DNA from 2 places in the Streptomyces sp. AB3(2024) genome. Region 1 is predicted to be linked to the other one. Evidence: predicted binding sites of a transcription regulator. Region 1 holds the regulator's gene; the other holds the start of a gene.
The links. The regulator HspR, encoded in region 1, represses chaperone genes until heat shock. The targets are predictions, from matches to a motif close to TTGAGNNNNNNNNNCTCAA.
Positions count from the first base shown of each region.

Region 2: lon (endopeptidase La) is a predicted target of HspR. The motif match lies at 3,051-3,069, and genes of this name have one in related genera.

Region 1 is NZ_JBGWAB010000020.1:82,013-87,463, forward strand. Features, by position in the region: gene ACEPPI_RS11760 (hypothetical protein) at 1-913, shown strand, start outside; gene ACEPPI_RS11765 (IS30 family transposase) at 1,044-2,258, shown strand; gene ACEPPI_RS11770 (heat shock protein transcriptional repressor HspR) at 2,337-2,801, opposite strand; gene dnaJ (molecular chaperone DnaJ) at 2,803-3,990, opposite strand; gene grpE (nucleotide exchange factor GrpE) at 4,030-4,701, opposite strand; gene dnaK (molecular chaperone DnaK) at 4,701-5,451, opposite strand, start outside.
Region 2 is NZ_JBGWAB010000097.1:26,088-31,538, reverse strand. Features, by position in the region: gene ACEPPI_RS29250 (hypothetical protein) at 1-964, shown strand, start outside; gene ACEPPI_RS29245 (sulfurtransferase) at 1,129-2,028, shown strand; gene ACEPPI_RS29240 (DUF4097 domain-containing protein) at 2,119-2,874, shown strand; gene lon (endopeptidase La) at 3,092-5,451, shown strand, end outside.

The DNA of each region.
Region 1 (5,451 bases):
CGGCCGGATCGCGCGGAGCGAGGTCAAACAGGCTCCCTGCCTGCTTGAATTCGCCCTCCTGCAGCCCGACCCCGATGACGCCAACCAGCTCCGTCCGGTTCCCCCATCCGTTGCACTGGCGCAACGGCTGCATCCGATTGAACGCGAGATCCAGGACCGCCGTCGCACCGCTGTAGATCTCACCGATGCTTTCGAGCCGTTCCTCGCCATCAGCGCGCAGAGCCCCGCGGACACGCACGCCATCACCGTGCTGGAAGGATTCGAACGGATCAACGCGGCGCTGGACCTGGCGACGGCCGAATGTCATACGGAGGTGCTCACCGTCCAGCCGGGCGGCGCCCGGCCCTCCCTGGCCCTCACCCAGGCCCTGGAACGGGACGCTCCGCTGATCGACCGCGGCATCAGCATAAGAACGCTGTACCAGCACACCGCGCGGCACAGCCAGGGCACGCTCGCCTACGTGGACCGGATCTCCGCGGGCAAGGTGGAGATCCGCACCCTGGAGGAGCTGATCGAACGGCTGATCATCTTCGACCGGACCGTGGCCTTCATCCCGGTCAGCGACGACCGCAGGGTGGCACTGGAGCTGCGCCACCCCGGGCTCGTCGAGTACCTGATCAAGGTCTTCGAGCAGCTGTGGCGGCGCGCCGTCCCGCTCAACGACGAGATCACCTACACGCACACGCCCGACGGGATCTCGGGCGTCCAGCGGTCCATCGCCCAGCTGCTGGTCGAGGGGCACGTGGACGAGGCCATCGCGCGCCGGCTCGGAATGAACGTACGGACCTGCCGGGCGCACATCGCCCGGCTGGCCACCGCCCTGGGCAGCGGCAGCAGGGCCCAGCTCGGCTTCCTGATCGCCCAGTCGGGCATCCTGCACACCGAAGGCCCCCCGGACCTTCCGGAGGCCTGAGAGGGCCGCACAGGGCCACACACGGCCGCACGGGTTCCGCGGGGGCCCGCACGGCCGCCGGTACGCGAAGGCCCCGCCCGGGAATCTTGGGTTCTAGTGGTCGTTGCAACACCCCAGCTCAGGGGATGCAATGGACTTCGAGATCCGCGGGAGCCGCAAGGAACAGGGGCCCCGGAAGCTGCACCGGGAACGGGAGGAACACTTCCGGCTCGTGCAGCTGGGATTTGGCAACGTAGATGCGAGTCGACGCGTCGGCGTCAACCCTCGGACCGGCCGTGAATGGCGTAACGGTCGGCCCGAGGGCCGCAAGAAGCGGCCGAGGCCGCCCGCGTATCTGGTGCGGGCGGCCTCCGCGCCGTCCCGGTACCTCTCGGAGGCGGACCGGATCCACATCGCCGGCCGGTTGCGGGAGAAGGCCACGGTCCGGGCGATCGCGGCCGAGCTGGGCCGTAGTCCGTCCACGGTCAGCCGGGAGATCCTCCGCAACCGCCACCCCGTTGGCGGCCAGTACCGGCCCCACGCGGCCCAGGCCCGGGCGGATGCCCGCCGGCCCCGGCCCAAGCCCGGGAAGATCGGCCGGAACACCGCACTGCGGGACTTCATCCAGGACGGCCTGGACCTGAAGTGGAGCCCGGAGCAGATCTGCGAGAGTCTGCGCCGGACGTTCCCCGACAGGCCGGAGATGCACGTGGTCCACGAAACGATCTACCAGGCCCCCTACGTCCAGGGCCGCGGCGAGCTACGCCGCGAGCCGGCCCGGGCCCTGCGGTCGGGTCGTGCCCGGCGCATGCCGCGCCGCCAGGCCCAGCAGCGACAGCCCCGCTTCTCCACGCCGATGGTCATGATCAGCGACCGCCCTGCCGAGGTGGAAGACCGGGCCGTGCCTGGTCACTGGGAGGGCGACCTGATCATCGGCAAGGACAACGGCTCGGCGATCGGCACGCTGGTCGAACGCGCGACCCGCTACGTGATGCTCCTGCACCTCCCGGACGGCCGCAGCGCCGAACACGTCCGCGACGCCCTTGTGGCAACCGTCAAGACGCTGCCCGCACACCCGGTTCGCTCGCTGACCTGGGACCAGGGCTCCGAGATGGCCGCCCACGGCGCCTTCACCGTCGCCACCGACATCCCGGTCTACTTCTGCGACCCCGCCAGCCCCTGGCAACGGGGATCGAACGAGAACACCAACGGCCTGCTGCGGCAGTACCTCCCCAAGGGCACCGACCTGTCCGCCCACAGCCGCGAACACCTCGACGCCGTCGCCGCCCAGCTCAACGGCCGCCCACGCAAAACGCTCGACTGGGAAGCCCCAGCCGAGCGCCTGCATAAACTCATCGCGGCCTGAACAACCGACCACGTGTTGCAACGACCCCTAGAAACCGCCAATCCCCGGGCGGGGCCTTCGTACGCGTACGGCGGGCGGTCAGTCCATCGGGCGCTTGGGACGCCAGACGACCAGGGCGCTGCCGGGCTGCGGCGGCTGGTACGGGACCAGGTCGCGCCGGTACGAGGCGTGCACCTGGGCCTCGCGGGCCTGGAGGGCGGCGGCCGCCCCGTCCACGGCGCTGGACAGCTCGGCGACGCGCTGCTGGAGCGCGGCCACCTGGTTCTCCAGTTCGATGATGCGCTTGATGCCGGCCAGGTTGATGCCCTCGTCCTGGGACAGCTGCTGCACCGTGCGGAGCAGCTCGATGTCCCGGGCGGAGTAGCGCCGACCGCGGCCGGCCGTCCGGTCCGGGGAGACCAGACCGAGCCGGTCGTACTGCCGCAGGGTCTGCGGATGCAGGCCCGAGAGCTGGGCGGCCACCGAGATCACGTAGACCGGGGTCTCATCGGTGAGCTGGTACGCACCGTTGCCGAAACGGGGCTGTCGTCGGTGGCCGTCCATGTCATGCTCCCTTCGCGGACTCGAACAGCAGGGCGCGCGGGTCCTCGGAACCCGTCGCGTCGCGGAACATCTCCAGGGCCTCGCGGGCCTTGTCGGACAGCTCCGTCGGAACCGCCACCTCCACCGTGACGAGCAGGTCGCCGCGGGTGCCGTCCTTGCGGACCGCACCCTTGCCGCGGGCCCGCATCGTACGTCCGCCGGGGGTGCCCGGGGGGAGTTTCAGCGTGACCGCCGGGCCGTTCAGCGTGGGCACCTTGATGTCGGCGCCCAGGGCGGCCTCCGTGAAGGTCACCGGGACCGTCACCGTGAGGTTGTCGCCCTTGCGGCCGAACACCGGGTGGCCGTCCACGTGCACCACCACGTAGAGGTCGCCCGCGGGGCCGCCGCGCTCGCCCGGAGCGCCCTTGCCGCGCAGCCGGATCCGCTGGCCGTCGGAGACGCCCGCCGGGATCCGGACCTGCATGGTCCGCGAGCTGCGGGCACGCCCGCTGCCCTTGCAGACCTCGCAGGGGGTCTCCGCGATCAGGCCGCGGCCCTTGCAGTCCGCGCAGGGATCGGTCAGCGAGAAGCCGCCGCCGCTGCCCCGCGACACCTGGCCGGTACCGACGCAGGTCGGGCACACCCGGGGGGTGCCGTTCTTGTCACCGGTGCCGGAACAGGCCCTGCAGGGGGCCTGGGAGGACATCCGCAGCGGGACGGTCGCGCCGTCCACCGCCTCCGTGAAGGAGAGCGTCACCTCGGACTCGATGTCCTGGCCGCGGCGCGGCTGGGCGCGGGTCCCCGCACCCGGGCCGGCGCCGCGGTTGAACAGGCCGCCGAAGACGTCGCCGAGGCCGCCGCCGAAGCCGCCGGCCCCTCCCGCTCCGCCGCCCTGGGCGCCCCCGAAGAGGTCGCCCAGGTCGAAGTTGAAGGAGCCGGCGCCGCCGCCCGGACCGGGGCGGAAGCCACCGTTTCCGAACAGCGCGCGGGCCTCGTCGTACTCCTTGCGCTTCTTGGCGTCGCCGAGGATGTCGTTCGCCTCGGAGATCTCCTTGAAGCGCTCCTCGGCCGAGGCGTCGCCCTTGTTGGCGTCCGGGTGGAACTCGCGGGCGAGCTTCCGGTACGCCTTCTTGATCTCTGCCTCGGTGGCGTCCTTCGGGACACCGAGGACCTTGTAGTAGTCCTTCTCGACGAAGTCCTTCGTGCTCATCCCCGGTGGCCCTCCTCTCGGATCCCTACATGTGGTGCGTCAGCCCTTTTCGGGGGCATCCGTGTCCTTGTCGGACGGCTCGTCGCCCTCCGCGGACTCGGACTTGGCGGCGGGTGCCGCGCCCGGCTGGGGCTCGGCCACCGCGACCCGCGCGGGACGGATCGTACGCTCGCCGATCCGGTACCCCGGCTGGAGGATCGCCACGCAGGTGTCCTCCGTGACGTCCGGCGCGTACGAGTGCATCAGGGCCTCGTGGATCGTCGGGTCGAAGGGCTCGCCCTCCTTGCCGAACTGCTGCAGGCCCATCTTGGCCGCCGCGGTCTCCAGCGACTCGGCCACCGACTTGAAGCCGCCGACCAGTTCGCCGTGCTCGCGCGCCCGGCCGATGTCGTCGAGCGTCGGCAGGAGCTCCGTCAGCAGGGACGCGACCGCGATCTCCTTGACGGCGATCCGGTCCCGCTCCACGCGGCGGCGGTAGTTCTGGTACTCCGCCTGGAGCCGCTGGAGGTCCGCGGTGCGCTCACCCAGAGCGGTACGGGCCTGGTCCAGCTGCGCCAGCAGAGCCACGTCTGCTGCTGCGGAGTCCCCGGCCGGGGCCGCGGCCTCCTCCTTGCCGGAGGAAGCGGCGGCCTTCGGCTCGGCGGCGTCGTCGGACGTGCCGTCGGCGGGGACTTCGGGCTTCTCGTCGAAGCCCGGGGTCTCCTCCGACATCAGGCAGCGCCACCCTTCGGCTTCTCGTCGTCGACGATCTCGGCGTCGACGACGTCGTCGTCGGCCTTGGCCTGGCCCGCGTCACCGGCGGGGGCGCCGGCGGCCTGGGCGGCCTGGGCGTCGGCGTAGATGGCCTGGCCCAGCTTCTGGCTGATCGCGGCGAGCTTCTCGGTCGACGTGCGGATCTCGGCCGCGTCGTCGCCCTTCAGCTTCTCCTTCAGCTCGGTGATGGCCGTCTCGACCTCGGTCTTGACGTCACCGGGGACCTTGTCCGCGTTCTCCGAGAGGAACTTCTCCGTCTGGTAGACGAGCTGCTCACCCTGGTTGCGGGACTCGGCGGCCTCCTTGCGGCGCAGGTCCTCGTCCGCGTACTGCTCCGCCTCCTGGCGCATGCGGTCGACCTCGTCCTTGCCGAGCGAAGAGCCGCCGGTGACGGTCATCTTCTGCTCCTTGCCCGTGCCGAGGTCCTTGGCCGTGACGTGCATGATGCCGTTCGCGTCGATGTCGAAGGAGACCTCGATCTGCGGGACGCCACGCGGGGCCGGCGGCAGGCCGGTCAGCTCGAACATGCCGAGCTTCTTGTTGTACGCCGCGATCTCGCGCTCGCCCTGGTAGACCTGGATCTGCACCGACGGCTGGTTGTCCTCGGCCGTCGTGAAGATCTCGGACCGCTTGGTCGGGATCGTGGTGTTGCGCTCGATGAGCTTGGTCATGATGCCGCCCTTGGTCTCGATGCCGAGGGACAGCGGG
Region 2 (5,451 bases), on a different contig from region 1:
CGCCCTCGTCGCGGCGGCCGTGGTCTGGGCCACCCACCTGATGCTGTGCGGGCGGTGGGCCGCCTACGCCGCCGTGCTGCTCCTCGGCTGCTGGCTGCACGAGTTCGCCGTCCTGGCCCTGCTCGCCCACGCCCCCGTCGCCAGCCGCTCGCGCGGCTGGCGGTGGAGCGCGGCGGCCGTGGTGGCCGGGCTGGCGCCGCTGGCCCTGCTGAGTGCCGGACAGGCGCGGGCGCAGCTGGGCTGGCTCGGACGGCCCTCCTGGCAGGACTGGGCGGCCTACGGGGTGCTCGCGGGCGCGGTGCTGCTGCTCGCGCGGGGCGCCCGCGAGCGCGGCCTCGCGGACCTGGCACGGGTCGCCGTACCGCTGGCGCTGCTGCCGCCCGGACTGCTGATGACGGTGTCCCTGGCGCACCCCTGGTACGTGGACCGGTACGTCCTCTACGCGCTCGCCGGACCCGCCCTCCTCGTCGGGGCCCGGCTGGCCCGCGCGCGCGGGTGGCGGCCCTGGCTGCTGGTCGCCGTGATGCTGGTGCCCCTGGGCTGGTGGTCGGTGTGGCTGCGGACCCCCGAGAGCCGCAAGGACGACGTCCTCGCGGTGGCCGCCGCCGTCCGGGAGCGGGCCCGCCCCGGGGACGCGGTGCTGTTCATGCCGTCGCGGCGGCGCGAGTGGCTGCTGTCCTCGCCCACCGCCTACGCGGGCCTGCGCGACGTGGCCCTGGAACGCTCCCCTCGGGCCTCGGACACCCTTCACGGCACCGAACTGTCCCCGGAGCGGATCCGGGAGGCGCTGCTGCGCTCGCCCCGGGTGGTCGCCCTGCTGGACCCGGACGGGCAGCCCCTGGACCCGTACCCGCGCGAGGCCGCCAAGCGGGAGGCGCTGGCCGCCGGCTTCGAACGCTGCTCGGTGACGCCGGTGCGGGGGGCCCGGGTCGCGGTGTACGCGAGGGCGGGCGGCTGTGGCTGAGCCGGGCCGGGGTCCGGCAGGGCCGCCGGTGGCCGACTCGCCCCCGGGCGGGGCCCGTTGCCGGGCCCGGCGGGGGCCGGGGGAGGATGGTGCGACCCGCGTCAGACACCCGCCGGGCGGCACGCCCCGGCGGGCGGGGCCCGGCGCGCATCCGGAGGTGCCGCATGCCCACACCCGACCCCACCGACCCCACCGGTCCGGCCGGTCCGGCCCCCACCGGTCCCGACCCCGCCGCGTTCGGGCCGCTCGTGGGGGTCGAGTGGCTCGCGGAGCGGATCGGCGGGACCGGGCCGGTCCTGTTCGACGCCTCCGTCGGCGCCCACCGGGGCGCCCCCGTGCGGATCCCCGGCGCGCGGCCCTTCGACCTCGACGGCGTCCTGTCCGACCACACCGCCGCCGCGCCGCACACCATGCCCGCCGCCGCCGAGTTCGCCGACGCCATGCGCGGCCTCGGCCTCGACGACACCGACACCGTGGTCGTCTACGACGGCGCCGGGATCTACTCCAGCGCCCGCGCCTGGTGGATGCTGCGCGCCATGGGCTTCACCCGCGCAGCCGTCCTCGACGGGGGCCTGCCCGCCTGGACCGCCGCGGGCCTGCCCGTCGAGGCCGCCCCGGCGGCGTACGAGGGCCCGCGCGGCTCCTTCACCGCCCGGCCGCGCCGCGGGCTGCTGGTGGACGCCGACGCCGTCTCGGCGGCGCTGGCCGATCCGGCGGCCGTCGTCCTGGATGCCCGCACCCGGGAGCGCTTCGAGGGCACCGCCCCCGAACCCCGGCCCGGACTGCGCGGCGGTCACATGCCGGGCGCGGTCAGCCTGCCGTTCGGGGAACTGCAGGGGCCGGACGGGCGGATGAGGCCGGCGCAGGAACTGCGTACGGCGTTCGCCGCCGTGGCGGACGGCCGCGAACGCCTCTGCTTCAGCTGCGGCTCGGGGGTGACGGCCTGCGTCCTCGCGCTCGGCGCGACCCTGGCCGGCCGCGAGGACGGGCTGGCGGTGTACGACGGCTCCTGGAGCGAATGGGGCCTCCCCTCCCCGGACCGCCCGGTGGCCTCCGGCCCCTGACCGCCCCGCCCCGGCCGGGGGATATCCCCACCCCGGCTCCGGGTACCGGCCCCAGCGCCCGGCGGCCCCGGGGCCGCGAGACTGGACGGCATGTCAGCCCACACCGCGTCAGCCCGCCCCGGCCGCAAGGCCCTCGGCGGCGTCGTGACCGTCGCCGCGTTCCTCCTCGTCGGCTGCTCCCTGCCCGGGGGCACCTCCAGGAGCCTCACCGCCGACGCCACCGTGACAGAGGCCGTCACGGCGGTCGAGGTGACGGACGCGCGCCGCGGTTCCATCGAGGTCACCCCCGGCACCGGCCCGGGGGTGAGCGTCCACCGGACCGTGCACTACCGCGGCGACCGGACCCCCGAGCCCGGCCAGCGGGTCTCCGACGGCGTGCTGACCTTCACCGCGGGCTGCGCGGACTCCTGCTACGTCGACTACCGCCTGGAGGTGCCCGCCTCCGCGAAGGTACGCCTCGACAACAGCAGCGGCCGCATCACCGTGGCGGGGGTCGCGGCCGCCGAGGTCACCTCCGACTCCGGGGACGTGCGCGCCGAGCGGATCGCCGGCCCGCTGAAGATCCGTACCGCGTCGGGCGACATCGAGGCCACCGCCCTGCGCGCCCCCGACGCCGAGATCCGCTCGGGCTCCGGCGACGCCACCCTCGGCTTCGCCGAGCCCCCGGCCTCCCTCTCGGTCACCACCACCTCGGGGGAGGTCCGGGCCCGGCTGCCCGAGGCCCCGTACGAGGTGACGGCCTCCACGACCTCCGGGGACCGTGACGTCACCCTGGTCTCCACCCCCGCCGCGCCCTCCCGGCTGTCCTTCCGCACCACCTCGGGGGACCTCCACGTCTCCGGCTGACGCGGACCCCCGTGCCACCCCGCAGCGGCCATTCGGGGACGGTCACGGCCGTCCTTCCTTCTCCGTCCGGTCTTCTCGGGTCGAGAACTCGCAGCTCACAGCAGCCCCAGGGGCCTGCGCGCAGGTGTTCGCCCCCGGCGAACGGGAGTTGGGGAACATCCCGGGGCGCAGGTGCATTGAGTCGGCATAGCTCAACTTCACTGCCGGAGGGAAGATCATGGCTTCGACGTCCGTAACGCTCACCCTGCCCGTGCTGCCGCTCGACGACGAGGTCGTGCTGCCCGGAATGGTCGTTCCGCTGGACCTGTCCGACACCGAGGTGCGCGGAGCCGTGGAGGCGGCGCAGGCGGCGGCCGGGAGCGGGAAACCCCGGGTGCTGCTCGTGCCCCGGGTCGACGGCAAGTACACCGGCACCGGCGTACTGGGGACCGTCGAGCAGGTCGGCCGGCTCTCCGACGGGGACCCCGGCGCGCTGATCCGCGGACGCGGGCGCGTCAGGATCGGGGCCGGCACGACCGGGCCCGGGGCCGCGCTCTGGGTGGAGGGCGAGACCGTCGACGAGAAGGTGCCCGATCCGCTGCCGGGGGCCGTCGCCGAGCTCGTCAAGGAGTACAAGGCCCTCGCCACCACCTGGCTCAAGAAGCGCGGCGCCTGGCAGGTCGTGGACCGGGTCCAGCAGATCGAGGGCGTCTCGGCGCTCGCCGACAACTCCGGCTACTCGCCCTTCCTGACCACCGCCCAGAAGGTGGAACTGCTGGAGACCGCCGACCCCGTCGCCCGCCTCAGGCTCGCCGTCAAGGCGCTCGGCGACCACCTCGCCGAGCAGGACGTCGCCGAATCCATCGCCAAGGACGTCCAGGACGGCGTCGACAAGCAGCAGCGCGAGTTCCTCCTGCGCCGCCAGCTCGAAGCCGTCCGCAAGGAGCTGCGCGAGCTGAACGGGGAGCAGGAGGGCGAGGAGTCCGACGACTACCGCGCCCGCGTCGAGGCCGCCGACCTCCCCGAGAAGGTCCGCGAGGCCGCCCTCAAGGAGGTCGAGAAGCTCGAACGCGCCAGCGACCAGAGCCCGGAGGGCTCCTGGATCCGCACCTGGCTGGACACCGTCCTCGAACTGCCCTGGAACGAGCGGACCGAGGACCGGTACGACATCCAGGGTGCCCGCGCCGTCCTCGACGCCGAGCACGCCGGACTCGGCGACGTGAAGGACCGCATCACCGAGTACCTCGCCGTCCGCAAGCGGCGCGGCGAGCGCGGCATGGGCGTCATCGGCGGCCGGCGCGGCGGAGCCGTGCTCGCGCTCGTCGGCCCGCCCGGCGTCGGAAAGACCTCACTCGGCGAGAGCGTGGCCCACGCCATGGGCCGCAAGTTCGTCCGCGTCGCCCTCGGCGGCGTCCGCGACGAGGCGGAGGTGCGCGGCCACCGCCGTACCTACGTCGGCGCCCTGCCGGGCCGCATCGTCCGCGCGATCAAGGAAGCCGGGTCCATGAACCCGGTCGTCCTCCTCGACGAGATCGACAAGGTCGGCTCCGACTTCCGCGGGGACCCGGCCGCCGCCCTCCTGGAGGTCCTGGACCCGGCGCAGAACCACACCTTCCGGGACCACTACCTGGAGGTGGAGCTGGACCTGAGCGACGTGGTCTTCCTGGCCACCGCCAACGTCCTCGAAGCCATCCCCGAGGCACTGGCCGACCGCATGGAACTGGTCCGCCTCGACGGGTACACCGAGGACGAGAAGGTCGTCATCGCCCGAGACCACCTGCTGCCCCGCCAGCTGGAGCGCGCGGGCCTGGCCGCCGACGAGGTGGTAGTGGAGGAGGAGGCCCTGCGCAGGCTCGCGGGCGAGTACACCCGCGAGGCGGGCGTGCGCATCCTGGAGCGGTCCATCGCCCGGCTGCTGCGCAAGGTGACCTCCCAGCACGAGCTGGGCGAGCGGGAGCTGCCCTTCACCATCGGCGCCGACGACCTGCGCGCCCTGATCGGGCGGCCGCACCACGTCCCGGAGTCCGCGCAGGACCCCGCGGAGCGGCGCACCGCCGTCCCCGGCGTGGCCACCGGTCTCGCCGTGACCGGGGCCGGAGGCGACGTGCTCTTCGTCGAGGCCTCGCTCGCCGACCCCGAGACGGGGGCCGCCGGGCTCACCCTCACCGGCCAGCTGGGCGACGTGATGAAGGAGTCGGCGCAGATCGCGCTGAGCTTCCTGCGCTCGCACGGCGCGGAACTGGAGCTGCCGGTCGCCGACCTCAAGGACCGGGGCGTGCACATCCACTTCCCGGCCGGCGCGGTCCCCAAGGACGGCCCCAGCGCGGGCATCACCATGACCACGGCCCTCGCCTCGCTGCTGTCCGGCCGCCAGGTCCGCACCGACGTGGCCATGACCGGCGAGGTCTCGCTCACCGGCCGGGTGCTGCCCATCGGCGGGGTCAAGCAGAAGCTGCTGGCCGCGCACCGGGCGGGCCTGACCACCGTGATCATCCCGAAGCGCAACGAGGCAGACCTGGACGACGTCCCGGCCGAGGTGCTGGAGGGGCTGGAGGTGCACCCGGTGACGGATGTGCGCCAGGTCCTGGAGCTGGCCCT